Caldimonas brevitalea: one gene and its partner. The protein of the gene in region 1 interacts with the protein of each later gene in a pairwise test. Links are inferred from orthologs where the notes say so. Each region holds a gene or a part of one and is shown on either strand. Other genes may lie near its edges.

Region 1 (2,998 bases):
GGCCGCCGCATGCGCCTGGTTGCGCGCCGCGATGACGGCTTCCAGTGTTTCGCGTTCATGCGCGATGTAGCGCTTGGCCGTCTCGACCAGGTTGGGGATCAGGTCGTAGCGGCGTTTCAGCTGCACGTCGATCTGGGCAAAGGCATTGGCAATGGCGTTGCGCAAGCGCACCAGGCGGTTGTAAGCGCCCACCATCCAGAACAGCAGTACTGCGACCGCGACCCATCCCACAATCTGCGTTGTGCTCATCGCTTGTTCATCCATCAGCGGAAAGTCCCGCGACTCTACGACAGCCGCAGCACGGCTCCAAGCGGCGCCCGGCTACGGGTTGGCGTCGCGCGCCAGATAACCTTCGTAGCCGCGCCGGCGCAGTTCGCAGGCCGGGCAGCTGCCGCAACCGTGGCCCCATGGGTGGCGCTGCCCTCGCTCCCCCAGGTAGCAGGTGTGGGTGTGCTCGACGATCAACTCGTTGAGGGCATCACCCCCCAGCGTGTGCGACAAGGCCCAGGTCTGCGCCTTGTCGAGCCACATCAGCGGCGTCTCGATCACCAGCGGCCGGTCCATGCCCAGGCTCAGCGCCACCTGCAAGGCCTTGAGCGTGTTGTCGCGGCAATCGGGGTAGCCCGAGTAGTCGGTCTCGCACATGCCGCCGACCAGCACCGCGGCGCCGCGCCGGTAGGCGAGCGTCGCCGCGAAGCTCAGGAACAGCAGGTTGCGCCCGGGCACGAAGGTGTTGGGGAGGCCGCTGTCGGCCATTTCGATGGCGCGTTGCGAGGTCAGCGCGGTGTCGCTGATCTGGCCCAGCAGCGACAGGTCGAGCAGGTGGTCGGGGCCCAAACGTGCCGCCCACTTGGGAAACCGGGCCCGCAATTCGTTTAGCACCCGTGGCCGGCAGTCCAGCTCGATGCGGTGCCGCTGGCCATAGTCGAACCCCACCGTCTCGACCTGTGCATAACGCTGCAGCGCCCACGCAAGACACGCGGTCGAGTCTTGCCCGCCGGAAAACAGCACCAGTGCCGTACGACCGTCCAGTGCTGTTTGCACGTTGTCAGCTCCGCACTTCACCCTGGCCGAGCACGACGTACTTCATCGACGTCAGCCCCTCCAGCCCGACCGGGCCGCGCGCGTGGAACTTGTCGGTCGAAATGCCGATCTCGGCACCCAGGCCGTATTCGAAGCCATCGGCAAAGCGGGTCGATGCATTCACCATCACGCTGGCCGAGTCGACCTCGCGCAAGAAGCGCATCGCGTTGGGATGGTGCTCGGTCAGGATGGCGTCGGTGTGGTGCGAGCCGTAGCGGTTGATGTGCGCGATCGCCTCATCCAGGCTCTCCACCACCTTGACGCTGATGACGGGCGCCAGGTATTCCTCGGCCCAGTCCTGCTCGCTCGCGTCGGCCACCGTCGCACCCGGCAGCGGCTGCAACAGCGCCCGCGCCGCCGCATCGCAGCGCATCTCGACGCCCTTGGCGGCGAACACGGCGCCGATGCGCGGCAAGAACGCCGGCGCGATGGCCGCATGCACCAGCAGCGATTCCGCGGCGTTGCAGGGGCTGTATTTCTGCGTCTTGGCGTTGTCGGTCACCTTGACCGCCAGGTCGAGGTCGGCGCTCGCATCGACATACACGTGGCAATTGCCGTCGAGGTGTTTGATCACCGGCACCGTGGCCTCGCGGCTGATGCGCTCGATCAGCGATTTGCCGCCGCGCGGGATGATCAAATCGACATGCTCGGGCATCGAGATCAGCCGGCCGACCGCGGCACGGTCGGTGGTCTCGATCAGCTGCACGCCCTCGGCCGGCAGGCCGGCCTCACGCAGCGCCTGCTGCACCAAACGCCACAGCGCCAGGTTGGAGTGGATGGCCTCGGAGCCGCCGCGCAGCACGCAGGCGTTGCCGCTCTTGATGCCCAGCGACGACGCTTCGATGGTGACGTTGGGGCGGCTCTCGTAGATCATGCCGAACACGCCGATCGGCACCCGCATCTGGCCGACGCTGATGCCGGTGGGCCGGCGCCGCAAATTGGTGATCTCGCCCACCGGGTCGGGCAGCGCCGCGACCTGCACGCAGTTCTCGGCCATCTGCGAGATGACCTTGTCGTTCAAGCGCAGCCGGTCGACCATCGGTGCCGCCAGCCCGTTGCGCTCGGCAGCGGCGATGTCTTTGGCGTTCTCGGCCTGCAGCGTCTCGCGCTGCTCGCCGATCAGTGCGGCCAGCCGCAGCAGCGCGCCATTCTTCGCAGCCGTCGACGCGGCCGCCATCTGCGTGGCGGCGGCCCGGGCGGCGGCGCCCACATGGGCCATGTAGGCCTGGATGTCGGTGGAGGTCATGGGCGAGATTGTCGCAAACCCGGCGGCCGGGCGCAGCGGGGCGGTCGGCGGCGCCTACAAGGCCGCCGCCAGCGTCAGCCACAGCGGCGCGCCCAGCACGAAGCCCAGCGTCGAGACGACGATGGCGGCGGTGGTCTCGCCCTCCTGCGTGCGGTAGCGCTGCGCAAACATCAGCGCATTGCTGCCGGTGGGCAGGGCCGCCGCCATCACGATCACCGTCAACGGCAGGCCGTCGAGCCCGGCGGCGTAGCGCCCGACCAGCAGCACCAGCAGCGGCAGGGCGAGCAGCTTGGCGGCGGCCAAGGTCGCGGCGCTGGTCGCAGCGCCCTGAAGACCGTAATGCGCGAGCGACATGCCGATGCCGACCAGACACACCGGCACCACCGCCTCGCCCAGCATCTGCAGCACGCCGTCGACCGGTTCGGCGATCGGCCAGCCGGTCAGGTTCCAGGCCAGGCCGGCCAGCACCGGCAGCACCACCGGGTGGATCACGGTGTTGCGCACCGTCAGCCCCAGCATGCGGCGGAGGTCCGCGCGGCTGCCCTGTTCGCGCGCGGCCGCCTTGGCCACGTCCAGCTCGACCAGCACGGTCACGACCGACAGCAGCGTCAGGGCATGCACGCTGACGATGGCCAGGTGAATCGACAGCCCGCGCTCGCCGAACAGCGC
Region 2 (3,203 bases), 1.4 Mb from region 1 along the record:
ACGTGCCGAGTAGACACTGATGACACCGTAGAACTGCTCGCCCTTGTCGTTGAAACGCACCGCATTGGTGACCGGCGCCAGTGCGTCGATGCGCTTGAGTTCCTCGGTCACCAACTTGCCATCGACGCTGCGGGCCTTTTGCATGGCCGCGGTGAGGACGTAGACCGCGTCGTAGGCGTAGTGCGCGCCATACACCGGCTCGCTCTGGTAGGCATTCTGGTATTTGTCGAGGAAGGCCTTGCCCTGCAGGAACTCGCGCGTCTCGATGATGGGCGAGGTCGCGTAGACTGCCTTGATGGGCAGCGCCGCCTTGATCAGCTTGTCGGTCTTGATCGTGTCGCCGCCCAGGATCTGCATCTTGTGCAACCCGGCCTTCGCGAGTTGATCGATCAGCGCCAGCGTCTGGAAGTCGGCCAGCGTGGTGACGATCACGTCCACCTCGGCGGCCTTCAATTCGTCCACCAAAGCTTCGAATTCGGTCGTCTTGTCGTCGAGGGACTTGCGCACCGCCACGGGCTTGTTGCGCACCTTGATCTGCTCGGCCGCGCTGTCCGCCAGCCCCTTGCCGTAAGGCGTGTTGTCGTCGAGCACCCCATAGCGCCGGCCGTTCAGGCCGGTCGCGGCATAAGAACCCATCGCCTTGGCCTGCAACGCATCGTTGGCGACCAGGCGCAAGGTGGTGGGCAGGCCCATGCGGGTGTACTCGGGCTTGGTCGAGATGGCCAGCTGAGGAATGTGGTGCTCCGCGTAGACCGGCGCCGCCGCCATGCTGACACCCGAGTTCAGATGGCCGACGACGGCTGATACTTTGGCGGCGGCCAGTTGCCGCGCGGCCGCCTTGCCGGTCTCGGCGTCGGCCTTGTCGTCGACCGCCACCACTTCGAGCTTGACCGGCTTGCCGTCGATCTTCAGGCCCTGCCGGTTGAGGTCGTTCACGGCCAGCTCCACCCCGCGGAGCATGTCCTGACCCAATGCCGCGAGCGGCCCGGACAAGGGTTGCGCCACGCCGATCTTGACGGTGTCCGGAATGGGTGAGCAGGCCGCAAGGGCCAGACTGATGGCGGTCAAGGCGCCCAGGCCGGGCAGGGAACGGAACATTCAGGTACTCCTCAGGTTGGCGCGATGATACGAAATGTAATCGCGCTGGCCGGGCCGGACTGCAGGTTTTGAGCCAAGATTGGCGATGAAACCCCCGATTCTGGTGGGTATCACCGCCGAAAAGGACGGCAAGTGAGTGCAACACTTCGTCCGCGATCGGGGTGTCACATTGCTTTGAAGCGCGTGGCGTAGAGCCGGCTGACGGCCAGCGTGCCTGCTCCGTCCTTCAGCACCAGGCTGAGTTTGCCGGTCTCATGTCGTTGTATGGAATGGATCGCGCTGGCCCGTACCACCGTGCCACGGTGCACCTGCCAGAACTGCTCTGCGTCAAGTTGGGGCAGCAGTTCGCGCAGCGCGGTGCGGATCAGATAGTCGCGCTCGGCCGTCACCACCCGCACGTACTTGTCCGCCGCTTCGAAATACAACACCTCGGCCACCGGGACGAGGTGGATGTGGTGGCCGACCGCTGCCTGCAGCACCTGCAGTGGCGCGGGCCGATGCGGGGACGATGGTATGTCCGCGTGTTGCAGCAGCAGACCGCGCAACTGTGCCAGCAGGGGGTCGGTGTGCACCGCCGCACCCGCCTGGCTGCGCCGGGCCAGCGTCTCGCGCAGCCGGGCACAGCACTGCGCCAGCCGGGCCGGTGCCACCGGTTTGAGCAGGTAGTCGACGGCCGCGGTCTCGAAGGCCTGCACCGCGTACTGGTCGTAAGCGGTGACGAACACGATGAGCGGCAGGTCGTTCGCGTCCTCGGGCCAATCCTCGGCCAGGGCCTGGGCGACCTCCAGTCCGCTCAGCCCCGGCATGCGGATGTCCAGGAAACAGACCGAGGGGCGCTGCGCCAGCGCCTGCTCGAGTGCAGCGGTACCGTTGGCGGCCAGCGGCAGCACCCGCAGCTCGGGCCAGGCCTTCGCCAGCTCGGTCTGCAGCGCATGGGCCAGCAAGGGTTCGTCTTCAGCGATCAGGGCGGTCGGCGGTGCCATCTCGGACGGTGTGAGGCAGGTGGATTTCGGCAACGGTGCCGGGCCCGGGCCCGGCCGCGGCGAGCCGCAGCGAGGCTCGGCCACCGTACACCGCCGCGAGGCGCTGGCGCACTTGTTCGAGCCCGAAGCCGGTGTGGTGGCGGCCAGCGGGTGCGCTCTGCAGCCCGACGCCGGTGTCTCGCACCACCAGCTTCAGCCCACCGTCGTCGCGGGCCGCCGACACCTCCAGCCGCCCGCCGTCGACCGCCGGCTCCAGCCCGTGCTGGATGGCGTTCTCGACGAGAGGCTGCAGCAGCAGCGGCGGCACCGGCTCGGCGGCCAGGTCGGCGGGCAACTCGAAATGCGCTTGCAGGCGCGGGCCCATGCGCACTTGCATCAACTGCAGGTAGTCGTCGAGGCGTGCGAACTCTGCCGCCAGGCTGTGCCACTCGGTGCGCGATGCGCTCAGGCTGGCGCGCAAGAAGGCGATCAGCCGGTCGAGCATGGCTTGCGCGGCTGGCGGGTCGAGCGCGATCAGGGCGCGCAGGTTGGCCAGCGTGTTGAACAGCATGTGCGGTTCGAGCTGGGCCTGCAGCAGCCGCAACTGGTGTTCGGTGGCGAGGCGGCGGGCGGCCTGGGCTTCGGCGTCCGCGCTCGAGACGCGGTTGGCGGAGTAGAAGAAATAGCTGGCGCCGACGGCCACCGCGAGGGACAGGCCCAGCAGCGACACGTACGCGGGCAGGCTGCCGGACGACGGCTGCACCGGGTGGCCGGTCAAGGCACGTGCCAGCTGGACGCCGAGGGGATAGGCCAGCGCGACGCCGCCGACCACGCAAACGGCCATCCAGCGCCAGCCGGGCCAGCCGTAGCGGGCGGGCGTGGACCCGGGGTCGGCGGCGTGCAGGCGGCGTGCCACGAGGATGCGGGAGACGTCGATGAACAACCAGCAGGGCACGCCGATGCACAGCGAGTAGGCGATGCTGACGCCGAGGTGCTGGCGTTGGGCTGCATAGACCGCGAGCCCGACAGCGATGCACATCACGGCGTTGACCGCGCCGCGCCGCAGCAACGGCCGCCACTGGGGGCCGGCGAGCGGTGACATCACGGCGGCGGTCGGGCGACCGATCGGATCGCTCATCGGGG

The links.
Region 2: the proteins of AAW51_RS01680 (region 1) and AAW51_RS07740 interact in binary tests that used the Escherichia coli proteins (3 or more experiments, as listed by UniProt). The link is inferred for Caldimonas brevitalea from one-to-one orthologs.

The regions. Positions count from the first base shown.
Region 1 is NZ_CP011371.1:379,441-382,438, reverse strand. Bases 190-2,983 are described here. They hold AAW51_RS01680 (glutamate-5-semialdehyde dehydrogenase), read right to left. Parts: upstream 2,330-2,983; coding sequence 1,049-2,329; downstream 190-1,048. Other genes in these bases: AAW51_RS01675 (AEC family transporter), read right to left, coding at 2,384-2,983; queC (7-cyano-7-deazaguanine synthase QueC), read right to left, coding at 322-1,044; AAW51_RS01690 (LemA family protein), read right to left, coding at 190-249. In the rest of the region: more of AAW51_RS01690, read right to left, coding at 1-189; more of AAW51_RS01675, read right to left, coding at 2,984-2,998. UniProt on the Escherichia coli protein: Catalyzes the NADPH-dependent reduction of L-glutamate 5-phosphate into L-glutamate 5-semialdehyde and phosphate. The product spontaneously undergoes cyclization to form 1-pyrroline-5-carboxylate.
Region 2 is NZ_CP011371.1:1,759,765-1,762,967, forward strand. What follows is about bases 173-3,171. They hold AAW51_RS07740 (LytR/AlgR family response regulator transcription factor), read right to left. Parts: upstream 2,082-3,171; coding sequence 1,263-2,081; downstream 173-1,262. Other genes in these bases: AAW51_RS07735 (branched-chain amino acid ABC transporter substrate-binding protein), read right to left, coding at 173-1,098; AAW51_RS07745 (sensor histidine kinase), read right to left, coding at 2,053-3,171. In the rest of the region: more of AAW51_RS07735, read right to left, coding at 1-172; more of AAW51_RS07745, read right to left, coding at 3,172-3,198. UniProt on the Escherichia coli protein: Member of the two-component regulatory system BtsS/BtsR, which is part of a nutrient-sensing regulatory network composed of BtsS/BtsR, the low-affinity pyruvate signaling system YpdA/YpdB and their respective target proteins, BtsT and YhjX.